DNA from 2 places in the Ferrimonas sp. SCSIO 43195 genome. Region 1 is predicted to be linked to the other one. Evidence: predicted binding sites of a transcription regulator. Region 1 holds the regulator's gene; the other holds the start of a gene.
The links. The regulator MetJ, encoded in region 1, represses methionine synthesis genes. The targets are predictions, from matches to a motif close to TAGACGTCTAGACGTCTA.

Region 1 (6,505 bases):
TGCGGTAACGTAATCAAGACTCGTTCTACCGTAGGTAAAGATCTGCACCTGGACGTATGTTCTTCTTGTCACCCATTCTACACCGGTAAGCAGAAAGTTCTGGACACCGGCGGCCGTGTGGACAAGTTCAAGAAACGTTTCGGCGCGCTGTCTTCCAAGTAAGCCGACCCGTTTTAGGAAAAGGGCACCCATTGGGTGCCCTTTTTCGTTGAGGTCTGAAATAAATTCGACCCAAACAGACTATTTAAATTGGTCAGTCTTTTTTACCATTCAAATAGCCAAAACTCGCCTTTAAACTGACATTTTTCCCTATATTACTGTCAGTGCTGAATTAGTTTATTTTTTCATTTAGTCACTTTTACTGAACGATGCATGAGTATTTTGTTACTTTTGCCTTGTTGGCAATGAAACTGGTCGGAATTGCCTGTTATATCAAGCGCTAATGACAACATCGGTTGCAAATTCAGGCCAGAGGAGTAAGGTTTCATGCGACTGTACCCCTCCCTTAAAATAAATGTAGTGACTGGAATTAAGAGAATGGCAGACCTCCGCGAACAAGCGCTCGAATATCACGCCCAACCCGTTGCCGGCAAAATCAGTATTGCCCTGACAAAGCCAGCGGAAACACAACACGATCTGGCTTTGGCATACAGCCCGGGTGTTGCTGAACCGGTTCGTGAAATCGCCTCCAACCCTGCAGATGCTTATAAATACACCAACAAAGGCAATCTGGTTGCGGTGATCACCAACGGCACCGCGATTCTGGGTCTGGGCAACCTGGGCCCTCTGGCCTCGAAACCGGTAATGGAAGGCAAGTCTCTGCTGTTTAAGCGTTTCGCCAATATCGATTCCATCGACATTGAGGTGAAGCACCGCACTCAGGAAGAGTTTATCGATACCGTCGCCAACATTGCCGACACCTTCGGCGGCATCAACCTGGAAGACATCAAGGCACCGGAGTGTTTTGAAATCGAGAAGCAGCTGGTTGAGCGCTGCCAGGTACCGGTGTTCCACGATGACCAGCACGGCACCGCCATTGTGACCGCGGCGGGCATGCTCAACGCGTTGGAGATTCAGGGCAAGAAGCTGGAAGAATCCACCATCATCTGCCTGGGCGCCGGTGCGGCGGCCATTGCCTGCATGGAGTTGCTGATTAAGTGCGGCGCCGTGCGCGAAAAAATCTACATGTTGGATCGCAAAGGGGTGATTCACACCCGTCGCGATGACCTCAACGAGTATAAGAAGCTGTTTGCCAACAACACCGATAAGCGCACCCTGACAGATGTGATTCAGGATGCCGACGTGTTTGTGGGGGTGTCTGGCCCGGATCTGCTGACCGAAGAGCAGGTTAAGTTGATGGGCGACAAGCCGGTGCTGTTTGCCTGCTCCAACCCGGATCCGGAGATTCGTCCCGAGCTGGCCAAGGCCGCACGCCCGGATGTGATCATGGGAACCGGTCGCAGCGACTACCCGAACCAGGTCAACAACGTGCTGTGCTTCCCGTTCATCTTCCGTGGTGCCCTGGACGTTCGTGCCCGGGCCATCAACGACGAGATGAAGGTGGCGGCGGTGGAAGCGATTCGTGAACTGGCCAAGGAGCCGGTACCGCAGTCGGTACTGGATGCCTACCAGGTCAGCAGCCTTAGCTTTGGTGCCGAATACGTGCTGCCCAAGCCGATGGATCCACGCCTGCTGCCTCGAGTGGCCAAGGCGGTGGCCCAGGCGGCCATTGAGTCCGGTGTGGCGGAGATCGAGACCCTGCCGGACCACTACATGATCGATTAACGCCGACCGGCGACAATTGAGGCAGCGCAGGGCGCTGCCTTTTTTTTTGAGTAACACCCCACCTTGTCACTGGCGGTGAATTGGTCGGCAGGCCTCAGTGCGACAGCATCGGCGGCAGAATTCGCTGTGCATGGCTATTCAGTGCGGATGCAAAGTCTGTCGTTATTAATAATAAGTTACTGATTTACATGTTTAAATTGTTTAATTGATTGCACTCGCTCATGATATCTTATCGGATTAACCCCGATGGTATTTGGAGAGATGATGAAAAGAACAATCGGTTCCGGGTTGGTGTTGCTGGCCATGTTGGGCTCCAGCGCCGCTATGGCGGCAGTGGATCAGACCGGCTTCTATGTGGGCGGTTTTGTCAGCAGCACCACCCTGGAAGTGGAAGATTTTGATAAGTCGGAAGCGGGCTTTGGTGCCTACGGCGGCTACAACTTCAACGAGTGGTTCGGATTGGAATCGACGCTGTTCGTGACCAGCGACTACAAGCTGGAAGATGAAGACGAAGCCTATGCCGCGGCGTTCACCATTGCGCCGAAGTTTACCGCTGTTATCAATGACACCTTCTCGGTCTACGGCAAACTGGGCCTGGCCAGCATGCTGGTGAGTGTCGATACCCGCCTTGGCGATCAGGATTTCTACGGTGTCGGCTTTATGTGGGGCCTGGGGGTGAACGCGGCCCTGACCGACAACCTCAACCTGCGTCTGGGTTATGAGTCTATGAGCGGCGATCTGGAGCACGAAGACTTCAGTCGTATTGAGATCGATACTGATCTGTCCCAGATCAACCTGGGCCTGCACTACCAGTTCTAAACAGTCTGCAATCAAAAGGGGGCCATCAGGCCCCCTTTTTTGTATTCAGCTCAGCAAGGCTGGCGGGCAGCGAAAACGGCCCCAGTGGCGGCCGCATTGCTGTGATGCCAGACAGCAATCAGTCCAGATCTTCCCAGGTGATGCCCAGTGCTTCCATCTGCTCTTTGGCGGCAGCGGGAATGGTGTCGGGGCGATCCTTTCTCAGATCCTCATCGACCGGCAGCGGTTGACCGGTGAAGGCGTGCAGAAACGCCTCGCACAGCAGCTCGCTGTTGGTGGCGTGACGCAGGTTTCCGACCTGGCGTCGGGTACGCTCGTCGGTCAGCAATTTCAACACACCCAAGGGGATGGACACGGTGATTTTCTTCACCTGTTCACTCTTTTTCCCGTGCTCTGCGTACGGGCTGATGTATTCACCACTCCACTCTGTGCTCATTCTTAGCTGCCTTAAACGTAAGTTAACGGGGCAAATTTTAACGACTCCGGCGGTGGAGTCAACTTGTCGACATCTTAACCTATAAACGTTTAGACGTCTAAACGCCTTGACGCCCAAATTTAGATTGGTTACTTTGGACGTCCAGACATCTTGCGATCACAGAATAATCAGGAGCCACGGATGAGTACCCCAAAGCCAGCCACCATTGCCGCCCGTGAGGGCATCGACAGCGATCTGACTCATGGCGCCGTGGTGCCACCCATCTACCTGTCCAGCAACTACACCTTTGCGGACTTCAACCAGCCCCGCCAGTACGACTACACCCGCTCCGGCAACCCGACCCGGGACACCCTGGCGTCGGCGATTGCCCAGCTGGAGCAAGGTCACGATGCGGTGATCACCGCCACCGGCATGGCGGCAGTGACCCTGGCGGTCAGCCTGCTGAAGCCCGGCGAGCGCCTGGTGGTGCCCCACGACTGTTATGGCGGCAGCTACCGTCTGTTTACTAACCTGGCGGCCAAAGGTGCCTTCGAGTTGTCGGTGGTCGATCAAGGCGACGAAGCCGCCCTAGCGCAGGCATTGGCGTTGAATCCGAAAATGGTGTGGCTGGAAACTCCAAGCAACCCGCTGCTGCGGGTGGTGGATGTGGAGACCGTGTCTCGGCAGGCCAAGGCCGTCGGTGCCCTGGTGGTGGCCGACAACACCTTCCTGTCGCCGGTGCTGCAGCAGCCGTTGACTCTGGGGGCCGACATTGTCATTCACTCCACCACCAAGTACATCAACGGCCACTCCGATGTGGTGGGCGGCGCGGTGGTGGCCAAAGACCCGGAGTTGGCAGAGTCACTGGCCTGGTGGGGCAACTGCCTGGGGATCACCGGTGCGCCGTTCGACAGTTTCCTGACCCTGCGTGGCCTTCGAACCCTGCCATTGCGGATGAAGCAGCACCAGGCCAACGCCGAAGCGGTGGTGGCGCTGTTGCAGGCGCACCCGGCGGTGGCCCGAGTGCACTATCCCGGACTGGAAAGCCACCCCGGTCATGAGTTGGCCCGGCGTCAGCAATCCGGCTTCGGCGCCATGCTCAGTTTTGAGCTTAAGGGGGGCGAAACCGAAGTGCGCGCCTTCCTCAGTCGCTTGCAACTGTTCTCGCTGGCGGAAAGCCTGGGCGGGGTCGAGAGCCTGGTGGCACACCCTGCCACCATGACCCATGCGGCCATGGATCCCGAGGCCCGTGTGGCTGCCGGCATCGAGGAGACTCTGATTCGTTTGTCGGTCGGCATTGAAGACAGCGAGGATTTGGTGGCGGATCTGAGTCAGGCACTGGGATAAGGAGCAGCAGAGTGAGCGGTAAGCAGCTTCATAAATTCGGGGGATCCAGCCTGGCCGATGCCGAGTGCTATCGGCGAGTGGCCCACGTCATTCAAACCCAGGGCCAGTGTGGCGATCTGGTGGTGGTGTCGGCGGCGGGTAAGACCACTAACGCGCTGTTGAAACTGGTGGCTCTGGCCAGCAGCGATCTGGCCTGGCAGCCGGAGCTGGAGGCGGTGATCGGCTTCCAGCAGCAACTGGTGCAGGCCCTGCTCGGTGAGCAGGGCGCCGGCCTGGCAGCGGCCTTGGACGCGGATCAGCGGCAGTTGCAGCAGTTGCTGCAAAGTCAGGGCGTCGACGGTGCCGAGGTTCAGGCTTTTGGTGAGTTGTGGTCAGCGCGGTTGCTGGCGGCGTTGTTGTGTCAGCAGGGGGCACCCGCCACGGCACTGGATGCCCGTGATTTCCTGATTCTGCACGCCGGGGTACAGCCACAGCCGGATTGGGCGGGGTCGGCACAGCGGTTGCACCGCTGTCTGGCCGAGCGCCCCAATCAGCGGCTGGTGATCACCGGCTATTACGGCAGTGATGGCGGCGGCCGCACCCGGTTGTTGGGGCGCAACGGTTCCGATTACAGCGCCACTTTGATTGCCGCGCTGGCGGAGGTGGCCGAGGTGACCATCTGGACCGATGTCGCCGGCATCTATAATGCCGACCCCAACGTGCTGACCGACGCCCGCTTGCAATCCAGCCTCAGTCTCGACGAGGCCGATCAACTGGCCAAGCTGGGGTCGCCAGTGTTGCACTGTCGAAGCTTGCAGCCGCTGCGGCAGGTGAACCTGACCCTCAATGTTCGGTCCAGTTTTACCCCGGACGCCGACTATACCCGCATCCTGCCGTCGGGCAGCGAGCAAACCGAGCCGGTGGTCACCAGCCTGAACCAGGTGGCGCTGCATCAGTGGCAGGGAGAGGCCACGGACTTTGGCCGTTTGCTGGGGTGGTTGGCTCAACAGGGGATTACGCCTCTGGCCAGTTACCCGCAGTCGTTGTCGTTGGCGCTGACGTCGGAGCAATCCCGCAGCCTGGGCGAAGCCCTGCTTACTCAGGCGGCCTCACTGGGGTTGAGTCAGCCGAGCAGGGATGACAGTTATGGCCTGGTGGGGGTCGTGAGCCAACATCCGGCGCGGTTGGCGGGGGCGTTTTCCCGCCTGTTGGGGCGACGCGCATTGCCGTGTTTCCGCCATCCTCAGGCGCTGGTCAGCCTGGTGCCACAATCACAAGTCAACGCCTTGGTGGCCTCGGTGCACCGCCGCTGTGCCGGGCCACGTAAGCGCATCGGTATCGTGCTGGCCGGTAAAGGCAATATCGGCAGCGCCTGGCTGGATCTGTTTGCCCGCCAGCAGTTGGGCCTGAATGACGAACTGGAAGCGGAATTGAGGCTGGTGGGGATCGTCGGTTCCGAACACTACCTGATTGACGAGAATGGCCTGTGTCCACGGCAATGGCAGCAGGCGTATGACCAGCATGCCCGGCCGTTCAACAAGCTGGAGTGGTTGTCGCAGGCCGCCGACCTGAATCTGGATGAGGTGGTGCTGTTGGACATTACCGCCAGTGCCTCCTTGGGGCTGAATTACCCGGCCATTGTCGAGGCCGGCCTGCACGTGGTCAGTGCCAACAAACAGGCGGGCAGTGGTCCGAATGCCTTCTATCAGGAGTTGCAGCGACAGCTGTCTAATTGCCACCGCTACTGGCGATACAACGCCTCGGTGGGGGCCGGCCTGCCGGTGTTCTACAGCATCGACGACCTTAAGCGCAGTGGCGATGCCATCAACGGCGTCTCCGGTGTGTTTTCCGGCACCCTGAGCTGGCTGTTCGACCACTTTGACCGCCAGGATTCGTTCTCTGAGTTGGTGTTGCAGGCTAAGGCCGACGGCCTGACCGAACCGGATCCCAGGGACGATTTGTCTGGCCGGGATATGCAGCGTAAGTTGTTGATATTGGCTCGCGAATTGGGGTTAACCCTGGAGCTCGAGCAGATCGAGCTGGAATCGCTGGTACCGGCGAACCTGGTGGATGTACCGCTGAATGAATTTTTGCAGCGCATCGGCGAGCTGGATGAGGCCATGGCCTCGGCGGCGCAGCAGGCTCGGGCCGAGGGCAAGG
Region 2 (6,505 bases), 1.2 Mb from region 1:
GAATGTCCTGCTTGTACACCCGGCCATTCTTACCACTGCCGGGCACCTCGGCGATGTCGACGTTCAACGAACGGGCCAGTCGACGTACCGCCGGACTGGCCACCGCTTTACCGCTGCGAGCCACTGGCTCGGAAGAGGCCGTTGCCGTAACGCTGCCTGGCGAACTCTCGGGCTGCTCAGGGGCCGAAGACGCCACCATTGCATCAGAGCCTGCGTTAGCGGTGGTTGCCGTGGTTTTCAGGGCGAACAGGGGCTGATGCACCTTGGCAATCTCGCCTTTCTGGTAATACAGCTTATGAATCACGCCATTGGCCACCGCCGGAATCTGCACCAGCGCCTTGTCGGTCATCACATCGCAGATGGGCTGATCTTCCACCACAGCGTCGCCTTCGCTGACCAACCACTCGGCCACTTCACACTCGACAATGCCCTCACCGATGTCTGGCAGAATAAAGTCCTCGATGGTCTGAGCCCCATTGTCAGTGACAGCTTCAGCCTCATCTGGACTCACCACCTCCGATTGAACCGGCGCAGCGGCAACGCTTGGCTCCTGCGCCACTTCGGCTTCGGCCAGCTCCACAGAAAACAACGGGCTGTGCACCTTGGCCACCTGGCCCTTGTTGTAAAACAGCTTGACCACCTTGCCATCGAACGGCGCGGGAATCTCCACCAACGCCTTGTCGGTCATCACCTCGGCCACCACCTGATCTTCTTTGATCTCATCGCCTTCGGCGACCAGCCAGTCCATCACTTCGCATTCGACCACACCTTCGCCAATGTCCGGCAGAATAAAGTCTTTAATCATCGTCGCTTCCCTTAAAACTCGACACTGGCCTTAATGGCTTCAAATATCTTCAGGTGATCCGCCATATGGGCCTGCTCCAGCGCCAGCGGGTACGGGGTGTCCATGCCACAGACCCGGGCAATGGGCGACTCCAGGTGCAGGAAACACTCCTGCTGAATGGTGGCCGCAATCTCGCCGGCAAAGCCGCCAGTCAACGGGGCTTCATGGCTTATCAGCAACCGGCCGGTACGGCACACTGACTTGGCCACGGTGTCCACATCCCAGGGCAGCAGCGTACGCAGGTCGATGATTTCACAGCTAATGCCAAGATCGGCAGCCATCTTGGCGGCTTTCTCAATCAACTCCATCTGAGCGCCCCAGCCCAACAGGGTGATGTCGGTGCCGTTTTGCACCACTTCCGCCTTGGACAGGGAGATGCTGTAATCGCCTTCCGGCACCTCCCCCACCGAGGCCCGGTACAATCGTTTCGGCTCAAAGAACACCACCGGGTTGTCGTCACGAATGGAGGCCAGCAGCAAACCTTTCGCCTCATAGGGGTTGCGTGGCACCACAATCTTCAGCCCCGGGGTGTGGGTGAAGTAAGCTTCCGGTGACTGGGAATGGTAGTGGCCACCAGCAATGCCGCCGCCATAGGGAGTGCGTACCGTCAGGCTGCCAACATTGAACTCGTTGCCACTGCGGTAGCGGAATTTGGCAGACTCATTCACCAGCTGATCAAAGGCCGGGAAGATGTAATCCGCGAACTGAATTTCAGCAATGGCGGTACTGCCCTGGGCCGCCAAACCATTGGCAAAGCCGATGATCCCCTGCTCGGTCAGCGGGGTATTGAAGCAACGATCCTTGCCGTACTTCTCCTGCAGCTTGGAGGTCGCCCGGAACACACCACCGAAGTGGCCCACGTCTTCACCGAAGACCACCGCACTGTCGTCGCTGGCCATGGCGATGTCCATGGCGCTGTTCACCGCTTGTAATAGATTCATCTGGGCCATGATTACGCCTCCTTATCCGTGTCTTGAGGGTACACGTCGGGGTAGCGTGCCATGTGTTCCCGGGTCTGACGCAGCTGCTGCTGCAAATGCTGGGGCACCTGATCGTAGACGTCGGTCACCAGGGTGGCATAGGCCGGGCGTGGCAACTTCTCGGCCACCTTGACCGCCGCCAGCACCTCTTTTCGATAGCGCTCATGCAACTCGTTGTCCTGTTCCTCGGTCCACCAACCCTGATTCATCAACCACAGTTTGAAGCGCAGCACCGGATCGTGTTCACGCCACTTGGCTTCCTCCTCACGAGAGCGATAGCCAGACGGGTCATCAGAGCTGGAGTGGGCCCCAAGACGATAACTCATCGCTTCGATCAGCACCGGCTTGTTCTCCGCCACCGCAATGGCCCGCGCCTGCTGGGTGGCTGCCAGCACCGCCAGCATGTCATTGCCGTCAACGCGGATGGTATCGATGCCATAGCCAACGCCGCGAGGCGCAATGCCGTCGCCGGCAAACTGCTCTTCGGTCGGCGTTGAGATGGCGTAGCCGTTGTTACGACAGAAGAAGATCGCCGGGCAGTTCAACACCGCGGCCATGTTCAGGCCGGCGTGAAAATCCCCTTCGGAGGCGGCGCCCTCACCGAAATAACACAGTGTTACTGCGTCATGGCCGGCCCGTTTCTGACCATAGGCGTAGCCGGAGGCTTGAGGGATCTGGGTGCCGAGGGGGGATGACACCGTCATGTAGTTCAGCTCACGACTGCCATAGTGAATCGGCATCTGCCGACCCTTACCCAGATCTTTCTCGTTAGAGAACATCTGGTTCATAAACTGTTCGGTAGTAAAACCGCGGTAGCGCAACGCTGCTTGCTCGCGATACTGGGCCATGATCATGTCCTTGTCACCCAAGGCCGCCACACTGCCCACCACCGCCGCTTCTTCGCCGATGCAGGTCATGTAGAAGCTGATGCGTCCCTGACGCTGGGCGGCGAGCATGCGCTCATCCAACACTCGGGTAAACACACTGGTGTCGTAGATTTTCAGGGCCAATTGCTGATCGATGTCCGGCAAAGAGGCATCGGCATAGGGGGTTCCGTCGGATTGCAGTATCTTAAGTACAGGGATCTTAAGGGCGTGACCAGAGGTCATCACGGCCTTGTGCACCTGATGCTGAGGTTCGAGGCTCATCGGTCGCTTCCGTCTTGTGTCTGGGGCCAGTGTTCCTGGCCATTGTTATACCCGGCATGGTCTGATCCTGAGGTGACCGGCCTCGCGCGGGGCTTGTTATAGTTAGGCTAAAGAGTACTGCCGCTAACCGGGGCGCTCAACTGATTGTCGCCCCTTGATCGTGATCACATTTTTTCGACTGTATCGCATTATTTACAGCCCGGTTGCCATCCGCATTAGTGTCTTTATTCAAATCTGTCGTCAATGGCAGTAGGGACCACCGTCAGCAAGGCCCGCTGGCCCAACGCCACCTTGGCGTTTGGAAAAACAATGGACTCTGCCACCTTGCCCACTCGGACGTCGGTCTCCCCATCCTGCGCCAACAAGGCACCCGGCGGGTATTCGGTAAAGTTGGCCTGTGCATCATCGAAGCTAAAGTGGAACGCCTCGTGCTGTTTGTTGACCACCTGACAGACGTCAAACACCACGCTCTGTGACAACGGCGGATACTCGAGAGTCTGGGCAGCAATCAGCCTGGCCAGCTGTTTTTTGCAGGCCTCAAACCGGCTCATGTCATTCTGGCCAAACGGGTAGACCTTGCCCAACTCCACCGTAAAGGCATCGGCACCAAATTCATTGGAAGAGTAGTAACTGTAGGTCGTTGTCGGGTTGTGAGAAAGCAGAATGGTCTCTACCCCGCAGCCCGCCAGGAATCGAATCTGCTCGATGCTCCAGGCACGCCCTGGACGGTAAGGATAAACCGCAAACTTTTCCCGCTGCGAGTCACGTATGGCGGTATGCAGGTCATAGTGGAAGCGCTTGCGCCCGCGTTGGTGGTAGAAATCGCGTACGGTCTGCTCCAGCAAACGGGCCCGCACCTTCTCGGAATTTTGCTCCCCCAGGGCATGGGCGCCGCTGAACAAGCGATTCATGTTTTCCTTCACGCCACGGGTTCCCTTCAGCATCGCCTCGGGGTTGCCCAATTGCACCAGCAGTCGCTGTCGGCACACCAGGTCACCGCTGAGGATGGCGTTCACCAACTCATTCACCAACTCAATGGGGGCGGTTTCGTTTCCATGAACGCCACAGGACAGCACGATGTCGCTGTCACCGGGCTGGGGCGGCTCTATCGCCAGAATGCCGGTATCAATCAGGGTCAGTTGAGTGCCGTCCTTCAGGGTACGGCTTTGCGGTTGCTTGTGGGGCTGGGGATGCGCCAAGGTCAGCGCCAATAGATCCTGGTGTTCAAATAACACGTCGCACTCCAATTGCTTTTTTCTTGTGGCGGCCATTGTAGCCTCTGTTGCCTCATTGTCGCACCCCCGCCGATTAAGATTCGAGGTTGCAATCTGTCACGGAGCTGATACAGTTTGCAGACACTTAGATGTTTAGACGTCTAGAAGTTCGAATCAAGGAGTCATACTATGGCCATTGCCACCTTTGGTGCAGGATGTTTTTGGGGTGTTGAGCAGTTCTTCAAACAGCTGGATGGGGTCACATCGGCGGTCTGTGGCTACATGGGCGGCGAACAGGCCAACCCAAGCTACGATCAGGTCAAAACCGGCACCAGCGGCCACGCCGAAGTGGTCCAGGTGGAGTTCGATGAGTCCACCATCAGCTACCAGACCTTGCTGGAGACCTTCTGGCAGTTCCACAACCCCACCACGCTCAATCAACAGGGTGACGATCACGGCAGCCAGTACCGCAGCGTGATCTTCTTCCACGACGACACACAACGCCAGCTCGCAGAGGCCTCCAAGGCCCATCAGCAAGCGCAGGGCTACTGGAAAGAAAAAACCATCGTCACCGCCATTGAGCCGATAGCGCCGTTTTATCCCGCTGAGGAGTATCACCAGGGCTATTTCGACAAGCACGACCTGCCCAGCTGTCACATCGCCCTGTACTGAACGGCAACGCCAGTCCTGCCAAGTTGCACCGTCGCCCTTGCCAACGCGAGGGCCCAGCGGCTTTGATTTTGATCCTGGAAAAGACACTGGATACCCGCCTGCGCAAGAATGACGAAAGGCACAGACACTGGATACCCGCGTGCGCGGGCACTACGGAAGGTTGTTGCGAGATGAGTGCAACACTAACGCTGATGACGTCTACCTCCACCTGCCACACCACCTCACCCTCACCGTGTCGCCCTTGCGAACGCGAGGGCCCAGCGGCTTTGATTTTGATTCTGAGAAAGACACTAGGTACCCGCGTGCGCGGGCACGACGGAGGGGGGTTAAGGTTAGTGAGGAGAACAACCAACTCCAAGCTCTACCGGCACCGCAATCACTGCTCGTTTACTCCTCCCCCTCCCTATTGGCACCGTCGCCCTTGCGAACGCGAGGGCCCAGTGGCTTGGGTTTTGATCCAGGGAAAGACACTGGCTGCACGCGTGCGCGGGCACGACGGGAAGGTTGTTGCGAGATGAGTGCAACACTAACGCTGATGGCGTCTACCTCCACCTGCCACACCACCTCACCCTCACCGTGTCGCCCTTGCGAACGCGAAGGCCCAGCGGCTTGGGTTTTGATCCTGGAAAAGACGCTGGCTACCCGCGTGCGCGGGCACGACGGAGGGGGAAGAGTGGTCGCTCATTGCCAACGCGAGGGCCCAGTGGCTTGGGTTTTGATCCAGGGAAAGACACTGGATACCCGCGTGCGCGGGCACGACGGAGGGGAGGAGTGGTCGCTCATTGCGAGCGCGAGGGCCCAGCGGCTTGGGTTTTGATCCAGGGAAAGACACTGGATTCTCGCCTGCGCAAGAATGACAAAAAGCGCGGTCACTCCCCTAGAGGAAGTTCGTCGATGCTGGGGCGCTCAAACCGCTGATCCCACATCTGGCGATCCTCATTGTAGAAGCGCTTACTCAGGGTAAAGCCAAACCGCTGCAAAATCCGGGTCGACGCAATATTGGGCTCAAAGACCTCGGCCACCAGCCGGGCTTCGGGGTGGTGCTCCGCCACCCAGGCCATCAGCGCCGCCATGGCAGCGCTGCCAAGACCGAGTCCCCAGTGGCTCCGCCCCAGCTTGTAACCCACTTCATACTGTCCTGACTCCCCCGGATAGAATGCCACCGTGCCGATGTCTCCCAACTGTGGATGGGTTACTACCCACAGCTTAAGGCCTTGCGGGTTGTCATAGCCGGCCAGCAGAGCGGGCATCTGCTGCTGGATCTGCGCCAAGGTCTGCGGGCCGCGGTCGGTGTAACGCATCACTTCAGGATCCCGTTCCAGCTCAAACAACCAGGTTTCATCGTCGGGCATCAGTCGCCTTATGCTCAGGGCCTTTCCCTCTGTCATTACCGCCTCTTTGCCAAGTAGCCAGATTCCGAATTTGCAGCAAACGCAGGCATAAATCAACGGTTCTCATCCGCAACCGCGGCGGGCACATCTCTGCCGTGCACCATCGCAAAACACTGGCACAATTTCACACCCAACAAAGATTGCAGGAGCCTGAAAAATAAAGAGATAGTACCAAAGCCCCGGAAAGGACTGGCCAATAACCCACTCACTTTCCGAGGAAGTAGTATGCCAGTTTCGTTGCGACGACACGCGGGCC

Region 2: msrA (peptide-methionine (S)-S-oxide reductase MsrA) is a predicted target of MetJ. The motif match lies at 4,333-4,350, and genes of this name have one in related genera.

Annotation. Positions count from the first base shown of each region.
Region 1 is NZ_CP072679.1:4,427,944-4,434,448, reverse strand. It holds gene rpmE (50S ribosomal protein L31) at 1-162, shown strand, start outside; gene J8Z22_RS20485 (malic enzyme-like NAD(P)-binding protein) at 538-1,785, shown strand; gene J8Z22_RS20480 (porin family protein) at 2,047-2,604, shown strand; gene metJ (met regulon transcriptional regulator MetJ) at 2,723-3,040, opposite strand; gene metB (cystathionine gamma-synthase) at 3,221-4,366, shown strand; gene metL (bifunctional aspartate kinase/homoserine dehydrogenase II) at 4,378-6,505, shown strand, end outside.
Region 2 is NZ_CP072679.1:3,187,059-3,193,563, forward strand. It holds gene J8Z22_RS14870 (dihydrolipoyllysine-residue acetyltransferase) at 1-805, opposite strand, end outside; gene J8Z22_RS14875 (alpha-ketoacid dehydrogenase subunit beta) at 817-1,794, opposite strand; gene J8Z22_RS14880 (thiamine pyrophosphate-dependent dehydrogenase E1 component subunit alpha) at 1,797-2,972, opposite strand; gene astE (succinylglutamate desuccinylase) at 3,197-4,243, opposite strand; gene msrA (peptide-methionine (S)-S-oxide reductase MsrA) at 4,376-4,858, shown strand; gene J8Z22_RS14895 (GNAT family N-acetyltransferase) at 5,728-6,246, opposite strand.